2 regions of the Aureibacillus halotolerans genome follow, and region 1 is predicted to be linked to the other one. Evidence: riboswitches for the same ligand, from Rfam matches in the RefSeq annotation. Region 1 holds a riboswitch; the other holds the start of a gene.
The links. Region 1 has a riboswitch for FMN ahead of EV213_RS01930 (DMT family transporter). Riboswitches for the same ligand answer to the same signal wherever they lie in the genome.
Positions count from the first base shown of each region.

Region 2: linked by a shared signal. The riboswitch ahead of ribD (bifunctional diaminohydroxyphosphoribosylaminopyrimidine deaminase/5-amino-6-(5-phosphoribosylamino)uracil reductase RibD) and the one ahead of EV213_RS01930 (DMT family transporter) in region 1 are both predicted to bind FMN.

Region 1 covers NZ_SNYJ01000001.1:436,023-446,326, reverse strand. The annotation lists gene EV213_RS01950 (type 2 periplasmic-binding domain-containing protein) at 1-699, shown strand, start outside; gene EV213_RS01945 (ABC transporter ATP-binding protein) at 1,248-2,987, shown strand; gene EV213_RS01940 (ABC transporter ATP-binding protein) at 2,984-4,750, shown strand; gene EV213_RS01935 (helix-turn-helix domain-containing protein) at 4,999-7,212, shown strand; gene EV213_RS01930 (DMT family transporter) at 7,324-8,280, opposite strand; FMN riboswitch at 8,407-8,538, opposite strand; gene EV213_RS01925 (glyoxalase superfamily protein) at 8,857-9,216, shown strand; gene EV213_RS01920 (hypothetical protein) at 9,236-9,445, shown strand; gene EV213_RS01915 (phytanoyl-CoA dioxygenase family protein) at 9,580-10,304, shown strand, end outside.
Region 2 covers NZ_SNYJ01000003.1:159,514-169,817, reverse strand. The annotation lists gene EV213_RS05330 (D-alanyl-D-alanine carboxypeptidase family protein) at 1-17, shown strand, start outside; gene spoIIAA (anti-sigma F factor antagonist) at 138-488, shown strand; gene spoIIAB (anti-sigma F factor) at 492-932, shown strand; gene sigF (RNA polymerase sporulation sigma factor SigF) at 945-1,694, shown strand; gene EV213_RS05310 (stage V sporulation protein AA) at 2,380-3,000, shown strand; gene EV213_RS05305 (stage V sporulation protein AB) at 2,990-3,406, shown strand; gene spoVAEA (stage V sporulation protein SpoVABEA) at 3,438-4,058, shown strand; gene EV213_RS05295 (spore germination protein) at 4,006-5,490, shown strand; gene lysA (diaminopimelate decarboxylase) at 5,569-6,894, shown strand; gene EV213_RS05285 (peptidylprolyl isomerase) at 6,909-7,349, shown strand; FMN riboswitch at 7,457-7,615, shown strand; gene ribD (bifunctional diaminohydroxyphosphoribosylaminopyrimidine deaminase/5-amino-6-(5-phosphoribosylamino)uracil reductase RibD) at 7,776-8,849, shown strand; gene ribE (riboflavin synthase) at 8,881-9,501, shown strand; gene EV213_RS05270 (bifunctional 3,4-dihydroxy-2-butanone-4-phosphate synthase/GTP cyclohydrolase II) at 9,513-10,304, shown strand, end outside.

The sequences.
Region 1 (10,304 bases):
GTAGATACCTACGATCCAGAAGCTGAACGACACAAGCATTGGACGATTGTACCACCATTAGAAGGACCAGAGGGAGTACAGCTTGCTGGAGTAGAAAAAGGCATTGCTGAATTCCAATTTGCGATTACAAACAAGGCAACGGAAGCTCAGCAAGTCAAAGCAATTGAAATTGCTAATTATTTGTTCAGTGAGGAAGGTTCTTTGTATAGTGAATACGGTCCAAGCGAAGGTTCAGGTTGGAAAATGGCCGAAGCTGAGGAAAAAAACATCAAGGGGGAGCCGGCAAAGTATAGCTATTATAATCTCCCTGAAAGAGATCCGAATGTCGTTGTCAATGAAAGCTGGTCTCTTGTAGGACCGAAGGATTTGTCCAATGATTTCCGTGATCTGTTTGCAGAAGGGCAAGACCCGCTCACAGCTGAAGGGTATGGAACACGACTCGCTCAAGCGACGGAGGTGTATGCACCGTATGCCCCAGAAGAATATTACCCAACAGGGGTTTATATCCGTCCTGATGATACCGAAGCGGCTGCACAAATCACCACGGCGATCCAAGATTATGTAGAATCCAACCTTGCCCAATTTATCGTTGGCAGCAAAGACATTGATAAAGAATGGGACGCCTATGTAGAAGGTTTTGAAGGTCTAGGTCTTGATCAGTATCTGGATATCTATCAAAGTGCAATAGAAAAAGAATAATGTATTGAAAAGGTGGGGCTGTCCCATAAGGTCAAAAAATGACCTTATGAGAATAATTTCAAGATTTTTTTCTGGTAATAGAATTAAACCGCTTCATCAAAATACTTCGCTTGCACCCTAAAGGGTACAAGTGCAACATCGACTCGAGAAGACCTCCTCGTGTTTTCTATGCCGCCGGGCACGGCTTCAGCTTCCTCGGAAAGCAAAAAATCGCTTTCCTGCGGGATCTTCAGCTCGTGCTGTTCCCGCAGGAGTCTACGTATTTTGACTACGCTAATCTTCTGACTCTGCATAAAATCAATCGCCACTCAAATTATAAAACATGAAAAACCTCAAGGCATCTGTTCAAATGTCTCGAGGTTTTCTACTTTTAAGAGGCTTTTGAGACAACCCCGCTTTTTTAATACGCTGGATTGTAATACGAAATGCCATAACAAAAAATAAAGAATAACGATCGTATGGGAATAAAAATGGTATAATTGATTTAAAATTATATAAACCTTTAAACAATAATCTATATTTGAAATTTTAGAAAGGGAAGTTGTGTAATGGAGATTTTTTCAACTTCAAATGTTTTTATAAGATTGCTTAAAATGGGGAAGCGTTATCTCATATGGTACATTACCCTGTGCCTTCTAACATTGATTCTAGCTTTGTTAAGCGTTGCTACTGCAGAAATGTTTAATAGATTGGCAAATGCGGCAGTAGATAAAAACATGAGCTTACTTATCAATACGGTGTTTTTGGCGATTGGTATATTAAGTGTAAATTTAATCGTAGCCATTTTTAAAAAAACGTTATCTGAACAACTGACGCTTCGCTCAACCCTCTATATGCAATCCAACGTAGTAGAGAATACATTGAATACAAAAATGGCTGATTTAGACAAGTATCATACTGGCGATATTATTAATAGAATTACTGATTCTGTTCGAGAGGCACAATCTGGTGTAAATATTAAATCTCAGGAAGTACTTGGAAATGTATTGCAGATCATTTTTCTACTCTCTTACTTCTCGTTTATTCATATACCTCTAACAATAGGGGCGTTAGTGTTAGCAGTAATACTACCTATGCTCATTAATTTTGTTTCAAAACCTATGAGAGGTCTGTATGAATCAAGGCAAAATGCAATAACAGAAAAAGAATCATTTATTCAAGATGTAATCCAAGGAGCAGAAGTGGTTAGGAGTTATTCCCTGACGGAAAGAATGAAGCAGGTACTAGAGAGTAAATACAATCAGTATCTAAACTATCACTTTAAAGTTCAAAAGTATGAAGTTGCCCTGTTTCGAAGCCATACATTAATATGGTTGTTAGGCATTTTATATGTATTTGGTTATGGTGGTTATTTGGTTTCAATAAATCAATTAAATGTTGGTGACGTTGTGGCTTTTGCTATTTCGTTTGAAAGATTGGCATTTCCACTTGCGGGCTTAGCCGGAGTATGGGCCAAGTTTCAAAATTCATTAGCGCATGGACGCCGTATATTTGAATTGCTAGATCTATCAAAAGAGCAAAAACTGGGAAAGAAAAATGGACCAATTCAGATTGAAGATATCCATATCGATAATGTTTATTTTTCATATCCTCAAAGTCAACTGTCATTAAAGGGGATCTCGATGACACTGCAAAAGGGAAAATCAACGGCACTTATTGGTCCTAGTGGGAGCGGGAAAAGTACATTGGCTAATCTATTGTTAGCGTTGTACAAACCGGACAACGGAAAAATTTACTATGGGATTCATGATCTTCAGGATATGGATATTGCAAACTGGAGGAGCCGCATTGCTTATATTCCACAAGATCCTGTTATGTTTACAGGATCCATATTTGAAAACATTGCGATAGGAAAAGAAGGGGCAACATGGGAAGAGGTAATCACTGCAGCGACGGCGGCACAAATACATAATTCTATTAGAAATACAAGTAAGCAATATGACAGTGTTATTGGTGAGGATGGTTTGCAACTATCGGGAGGGGAAATACAAAGGATTACTATTGCACGAGCATTTTTATCCAATCCAGACATCGTGATTTTAGACGAACCTACCTCATCATTAGATACCACGAATGAAAGGTTGATTGTCGAACAACTTCTAGAGATATTTAAGGGAAAGACCATACTGATTATTTCTCATCGTTTAGCAACAATTCAAAATGCAGATCAAATTGTATTTATGGAAGATGGATATGTCATAGAATCAGGTAACCATAAAGATTTAGTTCAAAAAAAGGGTGAATTTTATAGAATGTATTATGACGATTCAAAGGAGGAAGTCATTTGAAAGGAAACTTGAGTGCATTTACCCTTACAAGATATATGATGAACTATTCAAAACCCTATTTGTTCATATTCATATTGGCAATTCTATTCATCAGTATAGATATCATATTTAGTGTAGGAAATACATGGATTCAACAGTTTTTTATCAATCTTATCGATGAGGGTTCGCTTGAGAAATTAATGACATTTGTACAAATTAGTTTAGCTATCGGTTTGGGTTGTTTGGCGATGATGATTATACAGTTTCTTTTAAGAAACTATACGATCTCTTATATTTCTAGAGACTTCACGCTTAAATTTTTTGAAGAATGTAACAAAATCCCTCTTCTTGAGGCAAATAAATATTCTTCAGGTGATTTAGTCAACAGGATTAACAAAGATGCTCCAGCAGCTAGCCATATTATAGATTTTCTTGTATTTAATATACTTTTCCATATCTTGATGTCTGTTGTTGTGTTTATATATTTAGCTCGTATTGATTTCTTTTTAGCATTGTTAGCCTTAATTGGCGGGCCATCGTCATTTTTGATTGGAAAGCTTTTCGATATGAAAATTCGATCAGTCACTGTTGATGCTCAAAAAAAGGATGCGGATGTTAGGAATATATTACAAGAAATGATGCAAGGATTGAAAGTGGTTAAGTCCTTATGTATAGAGAAAACTATGCATCGCAAATATAAAGTAGAAAGAAATAAACAAAACAAACTGTTCATGAAAAGAGCCTTATTAACTTCATTTAGGGAACAAAGTATTGAACTTTCATTTAATGCAATCGCTTACACTTGTACTTTTTTTGTAGCTGTGGCGGCCATTCGAAATGAAATCACGCCTGGACAAGTATTAGCTTTCTTGTTTCTGACAATGCGGTTAATGGGACCGTTTCTTGGAATTGCTCAAATGTGGAGTTCGTTGCAGATGGCTTTAGGAGCTGGGGATAGAGTGTATAAGATAGGAAATTTATTTAAAAATAAAGACGAAAGTGATATAAGTGTTGAATCTGATCAAAGTGTATCAGATCGCACCAATGCCGCTATCAAAATTGTAGATGGAACGTTTTCTTATCAAAAAGATAAAGAATTATTCAATCACTTTAATTTGACAGTTGGTACAGGAAAATCGGTTGCCATCGTTGGGCCTAGTGGTTCTGGTAAATCTACACTTGCCAAATTATGTGGTGGACTATATGAACTAGATAGTGGAAACATTGAGATTTTCGGTCATTCTTTAAACGATAACAAAGAAAAAGTGAGAAGTAAAATTGCATATGTTCCCCAAACGCCTTATCTGTTCTCAGGAACAATTAAAGAAAATATTGAACTTGGAAGTATTGAAGACATGACAATGAATGATGTTATAGAAGCAAGTAGCCTTGCCAATTCTAATGATTTTATCGATACATTAGACCAACAGTATGATACTTCAATCAGGGAAAGAGGATCTTCATTGTCAGGGGGGCAACGTCAAAGAATTGCGTTAGCACGGGCCTTTGTACGCAAAGCTCCTCTTATTATTCTTGATGAGGTTACATCATCCTTAGATAATGAGTCCGAGAATCTGGTTTCGAAATCCATTCTTCAGTTGTTGGATAGAGGGACCACAGTTTTATTTATCACACATAATTTATCTTTAGCACAAAAAGCAGATCGGATTATTGTGATGGACAAAGGACAAATCGTCGAAGATGGGGACCATGAAAGCTTGCTCAGTTTCAATGGTCTTTATGCGCAATTAAGAGAAAGTGGATATAGTGAGCAAACTGGATGAAAGATGACTACCAGATTCAGCATATTGGTACAAAAACCTCGAGGCAATTTTTAAAAGCCTCGAGATTTTCTATATTTAGAGGGGCTTTTGAGACAGCGACGTTTTTGTGTTTGAGGCGAGCTACTTATCAGATTGTCATACAAACTTACAGAATAAAATTTTGTAAGTTGTTTATATTCCGACATTTTTATGAGATACTATTCGTATTCCGTTGCTGAATACTTCTTTATAAGATAGGGGGACGAGAGGTGAAGAAGCATTGGTTGCGTCGGTGGGCGTGGTCTTATACATCGGCGTTTTTAATGGTTGTAACAGTCTTGTTTTTCTTATTTTTTCAGAGTCTAAACGAATCGACTCGAAAAGAAGCGTTAAAGGCCAATGATTTTTTAGCCTCACATGTGATCACATATATTGACAATGCATTGCGGACAGTAGACTATTCAGTGTTGAGTGATGTGTTAACCAATGAAGCGGTGAAGGATTATTTGCATCAAAAGGGAGATGCCTTTACAACCATTCAGGCGGTCGAGGCAATTGAACAATTAAAATCGGATTACCCACAGGTGCATTCAGCGTATCTCGTACGTTTTGAAGACAATACGGTGCTTTTAAATGGCAAGGCGGTCGCATTAGCAAACTTTAGTGACAAAGCTTATATTAACAAAGGTTCTGCGTTCCAAGGTTGGAGTCAAGCAAGGGAGTTTCAGGCGTATGCGGATCAGACGAAAAAGACAGTCACCACGTTAGTTCGTGAAACGTCTGATCGTTCAGGTATGTACGTGGTTAATGTGAGCTTAGAGGCGTTACACCGGACGCTTGGGGGAATGTACGATGCCGATATAACGACGGTACGCATTTTGGATCAGAAGCAACAACCTCTGAAAGAGATGCAGAAAGCTCATTCGCGAGCGGCATCAGAATCTCCAGTTTTTGCTTCCTATACGTCAGGATATACTGGTTGGACAATTGAAACGAGTCTTAAAGAAGGGAAGCTAGTGGGCTTTGCTTTCTTTTTGCACAGCATATGGGGGATTCTTGCGGTCATCATTTCAATACTCGGTATTGGCTGGATGATCTATATGGGTTATCGGAATTATAAGCCAATTCGACAGATCATGGGCATCATACAAGCGTCTTCTCAGGACACCTCACAAGCTTTATCTGGAAATGAGTTCAATGTTATCCAAACAACGATTGAAAAGATGATTGCCGAAGAAAAGAAGGGCTTACTTGCGCAGCAACAGCATCGTAGTTTACAGCAAAAGCATGTGTTTCGAGAATTGCTAGAGGGGCGTGCACAACGAACAGAGGTTGATTGGCAGCAGGCTGTTCAGGATGTTGGAATCGAGCACGGTGAAGCATTTGTTGTAGCTGTGGTCGAAGTAGACGCATATAACAAATTTACAGCGAACAATAAAAGCGAAGATCAGTCGTTGAAAAAATTCATATTAAAAAATGCTCTTCATTACCAAGCCCAAGAAGCAAATTCGACCGTATGGGTAGAATGGTTGGAAGAGAAGCGACTATTTGTTGTACTTTGGGGTGACGAGATAGAGATCAGGTCAATAAAAAAGTGGATTTCCGCTTATCGGTTATGGGTCGAGGAACACGTTGAAACAACGGTGTCCATCGGATTAGGAGATGTAAAGACAGCGTGGAAAGATGTGGTTACATCGGCAAGATCAGCAATCACTGCCCTTGAGTATAAAGCAGTAAAAGGCAGTAACCAGCTGTTGGTTCATAACGAATGCCATTCTCCATCATCGAACGATGTGTATCCAATGTTGAGAGATGTGTCGCGTATGGTTCGCGACTTTGGAGAACTGAACACGGCATGGGAGGCCGCATGGAAGCAATGGTTTGAAAAGATGAAACAGTGCGGTTTGATGCGTTCTGATATTGTTCAGCTTTTTGATTACATGCTCCAATATGCAGACCAGAATATTACGCATTGGAAGGGATCTTCAGCTTGGCGGAAAACGTATCAAGCGCTCCGTTTGTTGAGTCATCGGTTTGAGACGATTGAGGAATTGGAAGCTGAAGGAAGAACGATTTTGCATGAGCTCCATGATGCACTAAAGAACGACAACAATGAACAGCAGCAACTAAATGTCGTTCTGTGCATGAAGCGATACATTGAAACCCATTATGCAAATCCAGACATTTCGTTAGCAATGTTAAGTGATGTCTTTCAAATGAATAGCAAATATGTCAGCCAGCGTTTTAAGGAGGGGACGGGTGAGAAGTTCCTTGATTTTCTGACGAGACTTCGCATGGATGAAGCAAAACGTCTTATGCTCACAACGAACGAAACGATTCAGGACATCAGCTCGAAGGTGGGCTATGTCAATTATATTTCGTTTAACCGTGCATTCAAAAAGGCAATGGGAAAATCCCCTAGCGATTTTCGAAAACAATGCTCGAGCCAAGCTTTGTCAGCGAATCCTCATACCGTGCTTTAATAAAAAAGCGGATGCATTTAGAGGGCATCCGCTTTTGGCCATTTCCAAGAGTTTGCTTCCGATATGCACTCGAAAGCTGTACGTGTAGACTTGATTTGATAAGACAATCTCTTACCTAGTCGGTGATGCAGGAATAGACGATACTGTACCATTCTGAACGGGCGAAGCAGCATCCTTTTGCCTAGAGATGAGGAACAAAGCGATCCATATAAGAAGAAAACCAATCATCTGAGCAAAGGTCACTTCTTGTTGGAAAACGAGCCAGTTGACGAGAAGGCCTGTCATTGGAAAGCTGAGTTCTGCCAGCGTTGCCGTTGATGCTTTCATTGTCCCTAGTCCTTTGTAGTAGAGCATCATGCTTAAGAGACCTGGGAGCAATGCCGAAATAAGCAGATTGACGGCAATCATTGTGAGCGCAGTCGCTTCAGTAGGGAGCGTCCAGGCATCCCGAGAAATGCTGTACAGCAATACGAGCATGGGCAGAGCGAGAAGAAAGCGTAAAGAGGTGACCGTTTCAAACTGTAATTTTTTAAGTAAAATACGCCCCATCACTGTCGCACCGCCCCATAAGACGGCTGCGCCAAGAGAATATAAGCTTCCGACATTTATAACCTCTCCCCAACCATTGAGAGGGAAAGAAAATCCAAACGTTAAGAAATAGGTCCCTACAAGAGCGAGTGGAAACAAAAACGAAAATTGCTTAGGAAGCTTTTCCTTTAACAACACACGTGCCAGAAGGATAGCCGCAATCGGTTGGACCTTTTGAAGCAGCAATACGGCATTCATATCCCCGTAGGTAAGACCTTGCGTAAAGAGCAACGAGGCAACAGCTGACCCACCCCAGGAAATAAATAAGAGGGCGCCAACATCACGCCAATTTAAGCTAGCAAGCTCGTGACGGTGTGCGTATAAAATAGGTGCTGTAACGAGTGCGAGCACGATGTGTTCAATGAGAACAATTTGTGTGGATGTCATTGAATCCAGCAATAGCATCCGGAAAACAGGTGTTGCGCCCCAAAATGCTGCGCCAATCACAATGAGCCAAAATGTGTGATTCCGTTGTTGCATGATGTCTTCAACCCTTTCGGCTGAATACGATCTCGTCGAAAATCAAATCACCCCTGTTCCACGGGAAACAGGGGTGATCAAATAAACGTGTGCACATAATTTTTTGAAATTATAGCCCATGTTTATTGTGATCTTCTCCCATCCGGACTTTAACCGTCGGCTCTGGAATCTCACCAGATCAGTCCTTACTGACGTCATCAATAAGGAGTCGCGGGCTTTCACCGCCGGTCAGGAGTTGCACCTGCCCCGAAGATCCATATTCAATTAAATTTAGTTTATTTGTTAGCTTAATGCTTACTATATGCGCCTTTTTTCATTTTGTCTAGTGGGTTGCTCAGGATTAAACATGCTGAAAAGATGGAGATTCAAGACGGAGAGACAATGAAAGCGCATACGATTATTTTTAGCAATGCAATTTTTGTAATGACGTTATTTAGCAGTGTCCTTCGTCTCCCTAAGAAATAGAAAACCAATGAAGCTATGCCAATGAACATTTTTCTACCTATAGTATAGCGGATAGATGCATCATTCGATAGAATCAACATATGGTATACTGACGAAAAGGAGGTTGATGCAATGAATGCTCCAATACCAATTCTTCGTTTTTTTGATGAAGAGCTAACGAAACATTTTTATTGTGATTTTCTTGGTTTTACAGTTGATTGGACACATCGCTTTGAAGAGGATTTTCCGTTGTATATGCAAGTCTCAAAAGACAAGTGTATTCTTCATTTAAGTGAGCATTATGGTGATTCCTCTCCAGGAGCAGCGTTGCGCATTGAGGTCGGTAATATAGAAACGTTTCAGAAACAACTTTTGGCGCAGCAAGCCTCTTTCGCGCGTCCGGGATTAGAGGATGGACCAGCCGGAGGGAAGGAATGCACGGTTACTGATCCCGCGTACAATCGGCTCGTTTTTTATGAAAACAAGAACTAACATGAAGGAGAGAAATAGAATGGCCCGATCGAAAGCGAAAAAAGTGCGCAGCAAGCGAATTAGAGAGGGGAGAAGAGATCCTGAATTAAATCGAAGCCCTTATGCAGCTGCGGATTTGACAACTCGGAAGACAAAAACGAAAAAAGGCGTCATGTACAAATGCAAACATCAGAATCATCATTCCCATCGAGGAAGCGATGATTCTTTTTTATTGTTTTTGTGCCTGTAACAATTTTTCAATAACAAGGTATCTCCTTTTTAAAAACAGCAAAATCCTATGGTTCATTAGCCAGATGCTATCTGTTGCAAACGCTTGCTTTTTAGTACGCTTTACAAAGAGGATTACAAGGAGGAGATGCAAACATGAAAAGGCTAACGAAGGAACAAAAAAGCACATTCGATAATGAAGGATATGTCGTCGTTAAAGGGCTGTTTTCACAAGAGGACGTTGAAGTAATTCGTAGCACATTTGAGCGGATTGGAAATGAAAGTGTTCCTGGTTATTTTGAACCTGATTTGTCAGGGGATGCAGTGGACCCGTTACAACGCTACCCTCGCGTGATGCACCCACATCGATTTAATGAAACCGCAAAAAATTATATGCTTCATTCACCTGTGCTTGATGTGCTTGAAGACTTGTATAGTGAGGACGTGCTTGCTGCGCAGAGTATGTTTTACTATAAGCCACCAGGTGCAAGAGGGCAGGCACTGCATCAAGATAACTTTTTTTTAAAAGTTGATCCAGGGAACTGTATTGCGGCTTGGACAGCAATTGATGCCGCGGACGAAGACAATGGGGGGTTGCTCGTTGTTCCACAAACCAACAACGATGAAATCGTTTGTCCAGAGGAATCCGATGCCACTGAGTCCTTTACAAAAGGTTACGTTAAACCACCTAAAGGTAAAAAAGCTGTTCCTGTAAAACTTGATGAAGGCGATGTACTCTTCTTTAATGGCAATTTAATTCATGGCTCGTATAGAAACAAAACGAAGGACCGCTTTCGACGGGCGTTTATTTGTCATTATGCCAACGCATCCGCGAGAGAAATTGGCATGCATTACAACCCGCTGTACAAAAGCAATGGAGA
Region 2 (10,304 bases), on a different contig from region 1:
CTGTTTCGGGGCAATAATTGTCAGAATGAGTAGAAATCACTCTGATTTTTATAACCTTTGTCACCTGTAAAGGATTTTCTCAAGACGCTGGCGAAAAAGGCTCATATCTCAATTCTGAAGGGAGCAGTCATGCGTCTATGAGCTTAGAAGTGAAGATGAATGTTAAAAACGATGTGCTTTGTGTACGACTCGTTGGAGAGCTGGATCATCATGAGGCGGATACGCTTCGGGAAACCCTAGTCGCTAAGTTTGCAGAGAGTGGGACGAAGCATTTGATCTTAAACTTAGAAGCACTGTCCTTTATGGATAGCTCAGGATTGGGCGTCATACTTGGAAGGTACAAGCAGGTTCAAAAACTTGGAGGGCAAGTGTATGTTTGCGCAATATCGAAGCCCGTCCAACGTCTATTTGAAATGTCAGGGATGTTTAAAATCATTGCGGTGGCAGAAAACGAAAACGTCTGTCTAGAAGCCTTGGGGGTGGCCTAAACAATGAGAAATGAAATGCATATTCGGTTTTCGGCTGTTAGTGAAAATGAGTCTTTTGCACGTGTCGCCGTTGCTGCCTTTTTGACCAATGTGAATCCTACCCTTGATGAACTCACAGAAATCAAAACCGTTGTATCGGAAGCAGTAACGAATTCAATTATTCATGGCTATGATCATGATGCAGAGAAGTTTATTGAGTTATCCGCAGTGCTTGAGGAAGGGAAGTTAGACATTGTCGTTCGTGACGAAGGTCATGGCATAAGTGATATCCCTGAAGCGATGGAGCCATTGTATTCCTCAAAGCCAGAGCTTGAACGATCAGGTATGGGATTTACCATCATGGAAAACTTCATGGATGAAGTCAGTGTAGAGTCTGGACCAGGTCAAGGAACTGTTGTTCGTCTAACAAAGTATTTTGCAGCGAAAAAAGCACTCTGCAACTAAGGAGTTGGACCTATGGATGTGGAGGTCAAAAAACAAACGGCGTTTCTAAAAGACGAAGAAGTCAAAGCTTTAATTCGTTTAAGCCATGATGGAGACCAGGAAGCAAGAGACCACATTGTACAGAAAAACATCAGGCTTGTCTGGTCTGTCGTGCAACGATTTCTAAATCGTGGCTATGATCAAGACGATTTGTTTCAGATTGGTTGTATAGGATTACTGAAATCGGTCGATAAATTTGATCTGAGCTATGACGTGAAATTTTCCACGTATGCCGTACCAATGATTATTGGCGAAATTCAGCGTTTTATTCGCGATGACGGTACTGTAAAAGTAAGCCGATCCTTAAAAGAAACAGGCAACAAAATTCGTAGAGCACGAGACGAATTGACAAAATCCCTCAGTCGTTCACCGACGATTTCAGAAATCGCCGAAGCTCTGGAAATCTCAACAGAAGATGTCGTGATGGCTCAAGAAGCGAGTAGGAACCCGTCATCCATTCATGAGACTGTTTATGAAAACGATGGGGACCCTATTACGCTGCTTGACCAAATCGCCGATGATACGCAGCATAAATGGTTTGATCAAATGGCGCTAGAGGAGACGATTCGCGCTTTAAACGAGCGTGAACGACTGATCATTTATTTGCGCTATTACAAAGATCAAACGCAATCAGAGGTGGCCCATCGTTTGGGCATTTCACAAGTCCAAGTGTCACGTTTAGAGAAAAAAATTCTTGAACATATGAAAGAGCAAATGGGTTAATGCCATTTGCTTTTTTTGTTTTAGACATAGTTGGGTAAAAGATGAAAATCATTATTGGAGTTGCTTATATACAAGCTGCGATACGCTCGCTTTCACCCTAAAGGGTACAAGTCTCGCTAGTGGCTGCTTTTGAGTTGTAACGCATTTTACAAGCTAAGGCATGCCTCACAAAAAAATTGAAACAGTAGCGTAGTCAAAATACGTAGACTCCTGCGGGAACAGCGCGAGCTGAAGATCCCCTCGGAAAGCTTTTGCTTTCCGAGGAAGCTGAAGCCGTGCCCGGCGGTAAAGTAAACACGATGAGGTACTCGCGAATCGATGTTGACCTTATACCCTTTAGGGTGCAAGCGTAGTATTTTGACGAAGCGGTTAATACCTTACTAGCAAAAATAAAACTCAAAACAGATTCAGTTGAATTGTTCGGAATTTTATAAGAATACATAAGTTATGCCCTAATCCGTTCACAGAAATTGGATGCGTTTTGCAGGGCTCTCCTCAAATGCTCACTTTTGCACAGGTAGTACAGTTCTGCGTCCTTCTCAAAAGGATCTGTTGCCAGCTTGAACGAAACATTGTGCAAATTAGCTTAGGCAAGAATTTTGTTCGTTTCAAAAACGTTGGGATTTTATGCATGAGCTACCCTTCTAAGTTCCATACTATAACAGAGTATGAAGGAGGTGCCTCAATGATCCAAGATAGTATCATACGGATGAGACCTCATATCGTTGTAGAGCCGAATGCCGTCGTGTCCCTCCGTGATGTCGCACAAATCATCACAGAAGAACCATATGCAAGCGACCTTGAATCACTCGTTATCCACCAAGTGACAACAGCGGATCGTAATCTTGTTGTAATCGATGTCGTCAAAGCAATCCGGTGTATACGTGAGCGATTCCCTGGCCTTCCTGTACAATCCTTAGGGGCAACTCAGACGATTGTCACCGTTAACTACAAGAAGAAAAGGCTTACGCCGCTTCTATTTGTAGGTGTGTGGTTGTTATTGTTCATTGGCGCTGGACTGGCCATAATGAATTTCCATGAGGATGTCAGCATGGGGGCTGTGCATCAGAAGTTATTTTATTTGCTAACTGGAGTCGAAAATGAAGAACCACTATTGCTTCAAATTCCATACTCCATTGGACTAGGCCTTGGCATGATCTTATTCTTTAACCACATATTCAAAAAGCGGATCAATGAGGAGCCGAGTCCTCTCGAGGTCGAGATGTTCAAATATCAGCAAGATCTTGATCAGTATGTTGCGATTCATGAAAATAAAGAAATCGATAAACAAAAAGATGCTCACTAACCTCTTGGTAATTTTTTTAGGACTGGCTGGAGGGCTAGCTGTAGGTTCAGGGTTTGTCGCCTTTTTAAGCGTTTTAGGTATCATTCCACGTTTAATGCAACTTACCAAAACGGGTCACCGAATGCATCAATATGAATGGGCGATTGTTTCCGGCGCTTTGTGTAGCACATGGATTGGTCTTCGATCGATCCCGCTGTACATGGGCATTTGGGTAACGATCCCGGTAGGATTATTTTGTGGCATGTTTATCGGCATGCTTGCAGCTGCGTTAACCGAGGTACTGAATGTATTTCCAATCCTCGCAAAGCGAATTGGTATTGAAGCACAAATGATTGGGTTGCTGATGGCCATTGTCTTTGGAAAAGTATTAGGCTCACTATTTCATTGGATCATTTTCGTGAAGTGAGCCCTAGTTGATGTAAAGGAGGAGAAGTTGGTTGACGACGAAAAATGTCATTTTTGTTACAGATGGTGATGAATATGCAGAGCGGAACCTCGTCTTTGCAGCCAAGACATTTAATGCTGAATGTCTTCTCCAATCCAGAGGCAATCCATCTCTTAGAACAGGGAAGCAACTGTTGGATGATATTCAGAAATCGAATAGCGATTTGCTGTTCTTGATGTTTGATGATTGTGGATCAACCGGTACGGGTCCGGGCGAGATGGCAATGCTTGAAATTGCGGCTGATCCTTCTGTGAAGCTTTTAGGCGTCGTAGCGGTAGCCTCCAAAACGCGGAAAGGTGGCGGTGAGTGGACGCTCGTCAATGTGTCTATTGATCGCTATGGGGAATTGACTCAGCACTCTATAGATAAAAGTGGTGTCCAGGATATTGAGATTGGGCGTATTCATGGCGATACCGTAGATTGTTTGCAGAAGCTTCCGACGAACCTCATTGTCGGCATTGGCGATATCGGCAAAATGGACGGACGTGACGATGTGAAAAAAGGTGCACCGATTACGTGCCTAGCGATCAGTACGATACTCGAGAGGAGCGGCTTTCTTTATGGCGAAAGAAACGAAGACGAAGACAAAAACGCCCATCAGCACAAACATTAAAGAAGTCGAAAGCTATTTTAAGCATCATTTAGGGATGGATGTGTCATTTGACGTTGGCGTCAGACGGCTGCTTGTTTTGGATAAGCAAGTGCACATCTATTATGTGACTGGTCTTTGTGAATCACGATTGATTGCCGAAATCATCGAAGAACTTGTCCATCTAAACGAAGTCGAAAAAAGCGACAGTGATGTTGCAGAAGTGGTCCATAACCGCTTACTTCATCAGCAGGTGGCGACGTGCAAAACGTACGATGAAGCGTGTGACCAAGTCCTGTCAGGTTTGATCTTTATCGCTATTGACGGAGAGAATCGAGGTTTTATTGTTGATGTCCGAAAATATCCAGGAAGATCACCTAAAGAGCCTGATACGGAAAAGGTCGTTCGTGGCTCAAGGGATGGGTATACAGAAAACATTATCGAAAATACGGCACTAACCCGTCGTAGAATTCGTGATGAACGTCTTCGATTTAAAATGGTTCATGTCGGTGAACGCTCAAAAACCGATATTTGTATCGTCTATTTACAAGATGTCGCCGATGAAGAGCTCGTCGATCTCATTGGCAAGCAGCTTGATAAAATTGATATTGATGGATTGCCGATGAGTGATAAAACTGTTGAGGAATTTGTTGTCAAGCAAGGGTACAACCCTTTTCCTCTTGTCAGATATACGGAGAGACCAGACGTGGCTTCATCGCATTTGTTAGAAGGTCATGTGCTCATTTTTGTCGACACATCTCCTAGTGTTATCATTACGCCAACAACGTTTTTTCACCATGTGCAGCACGCGGAGGAATTTCGTCAAGCTCCTTTGATGGGTGCCTTTTATCGCTGGGTTCGCTTTTTAGGTATGATTGCCGCATTGTTTTTAACCCCGCTCTGGTTTTTATTTGTAGTAGAGCCTTCTCTACTCGCTGAACAACTTGGGTTTATCGGGCCAGACAAAGAAACAAATATCCCCATTGTTGCCCAGCTGTTGCTTGCTGATTTTGGGATTGACTTGATGAGAATGGCTGCCATTCACACACCGACGTCTCTATCAACCGCGATGGGGTTAATTGCAGCGGTCTTAATTGGACAAATCGCCATTGAAGTAGGTTTATTCACAAATGAAGTTATTTTGTATGTTGCTGTTGCAGCGATTGGATCATTCGCCACACCTAGCTATGAGCTTAGCATCGCGAATAAAGTGGCCAGGCTTCTCTTTATCATCTCCGTATTTTTCTTTCAAGTACCTGGATTTGTTATTGCAGTCACCGTTTTTGTTCTGTTTCTTGTTTCCATCACATCGTTGCAAACGCCCTACCTTTGGCCATTGCTCCCGTTTAATGCGAAAGCGTTTTGGCATGTTCTTATGCGTGTGTCTGTTCCATTGGCCAATACAAGGCCAAGCATCGTCAAGCCAAGAAACCGAAAATCACAACCAGGAAAATAACAGCGTTGCACCTCTACACTAGCTGTGGTAAAGTTTTATCAAGTTTTGAACTATGTTGGAAGTTAAGAGGGGAACACAATGGCACGCATTTATGAGACGAACAAAGAAGGTCATTTGACAATCGGTGGCTTAGACGCTTTAGATTTGGCAGATACATTTCAAACGCCAGTGATTGTATACGATGTCGCTAAAATTCGCAATGAGGCTCAAGAAATGCATCATGCATTTCAAAAAAGAAACCTATCGTACCAAATTGCTTACGCAAGCAAAGCCTTTTCCTGCAAAGCAATGGTGCAGCTTGCAGAAGAAGAAGGGTTAAGCTTGGATGTCGTTTCAGGTGGTGAGCTGCATACGGCATTGCTGGCAGGGTTTCCGACTGAAAGAATTCACTTCCATGGCAATAATAAAAGTGAAGCTGAGTTGAAAATGGCGATTGAAGCCAACATTGGTTGTGTGGTTCTTGATAACCATCTTGAAATCCAGTGGCTACAATCGCTTTGCAATGAGGCAAATGCAACGATGAACGTGTTGCTACGTGTTACCCCAGGGATCGAAGCACACACACACGATTATATTTTGACGGGGCAAGAGGATTCCAAGTTTGGCTTCGATTTGCAGAGCGGGCAGGCCAATGCAGCATTTGAAGCTGTAAACGCATCCTCTAGACTGTGTTTTAAAGGGTTGCATTGCCATATCGGATCACAGATTTTTGAAGCCACTGGGTTTACTCACGCTGCTGAAAAGCTGATTGCTTTGCTTTCTGAGTGGAAGGTAAAGTACAATCAAGAAGCAGAGGTTTTGAATATCGGCGGAGGCTTCGGCATTCGCTATACCGATGAAGATACACCAATGCCTATCGGTCTCGTGTTGGGTGAGGTACTTGATTATATTTCAAGCGCCGTCTTAGAACGTGGGCTTGCAATGCCTGAAGTTTGGATTGAACCAGGACGCTCGCTCGTTGGTGAAGCGGCGACAACACTTTACACGCTTGGCAGTCGAAAGGATATTCCAGGCATTCGAACGTATGTGTCAGTGGATGGGGGCATGAGTGATAATTTACGCCCTGCTCTTTACCAGGCAAAATACGATGCAGCTCTTGCAGAGAGACCAAATGCCGGAGCGGATGAAACGGTGTCAATCGCGGGGAAGTGCTGTGAAACAGGCGATATGCTCATATGGGACGTGGCATTGCCGCAATCAAGTGCTGGCGATATTCTTGCCGTTCCGAGCACAGGAGCCTATGGTTATTCAATGGCAAACCATTACAACCGCAACCCACGTCCAGCTGTTGTATTTATCGAAAATGGAGAAGCGTTTACTGCCATACGAAGAGAAACCTATGAGGACTTGACACAATTTGACCTCACACTGCGCAATTACAAAAAAACAGAAACAACGATTTGATAGGAGAGATACTTATGGCAAAAACAGTAACGATGACACTAGAGAACGGTAAAAAACTTACGATTGAGCTTTATCCAGAAGAGGCACCGAAAACAGTCGAAAACTTTGAATCATTGATTAAAAAAGGTTTTTACGATGGATTGACGTTCCACCGTGTTATTCCAGGTTTTGTATCACAAGGGGGATGCCCACTTGGTACAGGCACAGGAGATGCGGGCTACACGATCGCATGTGAAGCTGAAAATAATGTTCATAAGCATGTTCCCGGCGCACTTTCAATGGCTCACGCGGGCAAAGACACTGGAAGCTGTCAGTTTTTTATCGTGCATGAGGCTCAGCCACATTTGGATGGGGTTCATACCATTTTTGGTCAAGTGACAGAAGGTCTTGATGCAGCATTGGCAATGGAAAACGGCGATAAAATGGCGACAGTGACTGTTGATGGAGATGCGTAAGAAAAACATTACTTTGTTTTTAGTGCTTCTCCTTGGCTCAATGTTGTGGGGAGCTATCTATATTTTGTTCCTAATGCCGAAGTAATTCGGACAAACCAAACAATTGAATAAACCTTCGGGGCAGGGTGAAATTCCCTACCGGCGGTGATGGATCTGACATTTAGTTGTATCCTCAGTCCGTGACCCGTAACGCACGTAAGTGTGTTGCGGTGGACCTGGTGAAATTCTGGGACCGACAGTGAAAGTCTGGATGGGAGAAGGTTATGCAAAAGCGTTTAGCGCCTGAGAAAGGCTTCTTTATGCTACGCTTTTATTGCTTCGTACAGCACGCACAGGATGTGTATGCTTTATTTTCGATGCGAAATCCAACGCCCCGAACCGATTAGGTTTGTAGGCGTTTTTTTTATTTGAATTGAGGTGAAATCAATGAACGATGAACACTTTATGACGATTGCGTTGCAAATGGCTGCTATGGCGACAGGGCAGACGTCACCGAACCCTCTAGTCGGCTGTGTTGTCGTTAAAGACAATTCAATCGTAGGAACGGGTGCTCATTTACGAGCCGGTCGTGCACATGCTGAAGTCAATGCGCTTCAAATGGCTGGCGAGGATGCGAACGGCGCAACCATATACGTGACGCTTGAGCCTTGCAGCCATACTGGGCGGACGCCACCGTGCTGTGAAGCGATTATTAAGGCTGGTGTAGCGCGTGTTGTGATTGCTAGCATGGATTCAAATCCGCTTGTAGCTGGGAAAGGTGTGACATGGCTTAAGAGGGCTGGAGTAAGTGTGGAAACAGGGGTGCTCGAGAAAGAGGCCACCCAATTAAATCGAATGTTTATGCATCATATCTCTGCAAAAAAACCTTATACTACGCTTAAGTTTGCAGCAAGCCTCGATGGCAAGATTGCCACGGCAATGGGGGAGAGCCAGTGGATTACTGGGGAACGAGCACGTCGTGACGGCTGGAAGGAACGCTCTCTCCACGATGGCATCCTCGTTGGCATTCAAACGGTGTTAGCCGATCAACCAGCGCTGACAACGAGAGGGGTTGGGACAAAAACACCAACTCGAATTGTTTTGGACAGTCACTTAAAGCTGCCAATAAATGCGACGATCGTCACAGATCAAATGGCGCCAACGTGGGTGCTGACAAACAGAGATGTCTCAGATGAGAAGGTCAACACATTGGAAGCGTTAGGAATTCGGGTGATCAAGACCGATCCACATCAGCTTGATGTATGGTTGCCTTTGCTATATGAATATGGCATCACTTCGCTTTATGTGGAAGGGGGAGCACGCGTCCTCGGAAGTTTCTTAACGTCAGGTAATTATCAACGTGTGGTCGCCTATCTAGCTCCAATGCTGCTCGGCGGAGACAACGCCTTGTCTAGCTTTGGTGGTAAAGGCATAGATTCGTTAGCAAACACAACGAGGCTTCACTTTAAGCAGACAGAGCAAATTGGCGAGGACTTAAAAATCGTGTTGGAGTCATTCTAAAATATGGTCTAACCTAAAAGGAGGAGTTCCATTGTTTACAGGCATCATTGAAGAAATTGGTCACGTGCTTCACCTTACAAAAGAGACGCACAGCTGCTCACTCACAATCGCTGCGAATACGGTGCTCACAGAAACGGAGTTAGGAGACAGCATTTCAGTTAACGGTGTTTGTTTAACTGTCATTGAGATAATGGACACGTCATTTACTGTTGATGTTATGCCTGAGACCCTAAAAGCGACAACGATAGGAGCTCTAGTTTCAGGAGCTCATGTTAATTTAGAAAGGGCCATGAGTGCCAAAGGGCGTTTTGGAGGTCATTTTGTTAGTGGACACGTTGATGGTGTCGGTACAATTGTTGATGTGACTCCAGAATCAAATGCCACCTACGTCAAGATTGCTTTGCCTGATGATTTGGCAAAGTATATGGCCTTAAAAGGATCGGTCGCGATTGACGGCACTAGTCTCACCTTATTTGGGGCAGACGACACGACTATTCTGCTCTCACTCATTCCTCATACGTCGGAGTACACGGTCCTTGGACGAAAAAAACGAGGAGACAGCGTCAATATTGAAGCAGACATGCTGATGAAGTATACCGAAAAATTGCTGCAGTTTCCCGTAACACATAAAGAAGTAGAAATAGAAGCGTAGGAGGAACCAGCATGTTTTGTACTGTTGAAGAGGCGGTAAGAGAATTACAACAAGGCAAAGTAATTATTGTTTGTGATGACGAGACACGTGAAAATGAGGGCGATTTTGTTGCACTTGCCAGCCACATCACTCCGGAGACTATTAATTTTATGGCTAAGGAAGGCCGAGGTCTGATCTGCTTGCCGGTGCATGAATCGATTGCGAATCGACTACATTTTCAGCCGATGACGGACACCAATTCGGACCATCATCGTACTGCATTTACCGTAAGTGTCGATCACCGATCCAATTCAACTGGTATTTCGGCGTTTGATCGTGCGACTACCGTTAAAGCGGTTGCGAGTCATGAGTCTGTTGCCGAGGATTTCACAAAACCTGGTCATATGTTTCCTTTGATTGCCCAAGAAGGTGGCGTACTCGTTCGTCCAGGTCATACTGAAGCAGCGGTTGATCTTGCCATTTTGTCGGGGACCGTTCCAGCAGGCGTTATTTGTGAAGTGATGAATGAAGATGGGTCAATGTCGCGAGTGCCAGATCTTATAGTCATTGCCGAAACCTTTTCGCTAAAAATGCTTTCCATTCAAGCCTTGCGAACCTACCGACAAACAAATGAAGCACTTGTGCAGCCAGAGGCACGTATCCAGCTTCCCACTAGCGTTGGTGATTTTGAGGCAATCGGCTATAAAAGCTTACTGGATGGCAAGGAGCACCTTGCCATGATAAAGGGTGAGGTAAAGAATGCTGAAGACGTTCTAGTTCGGGTTCATTCAGAGTGTTTAACAGGGGATGTATTTGGTTCAAAG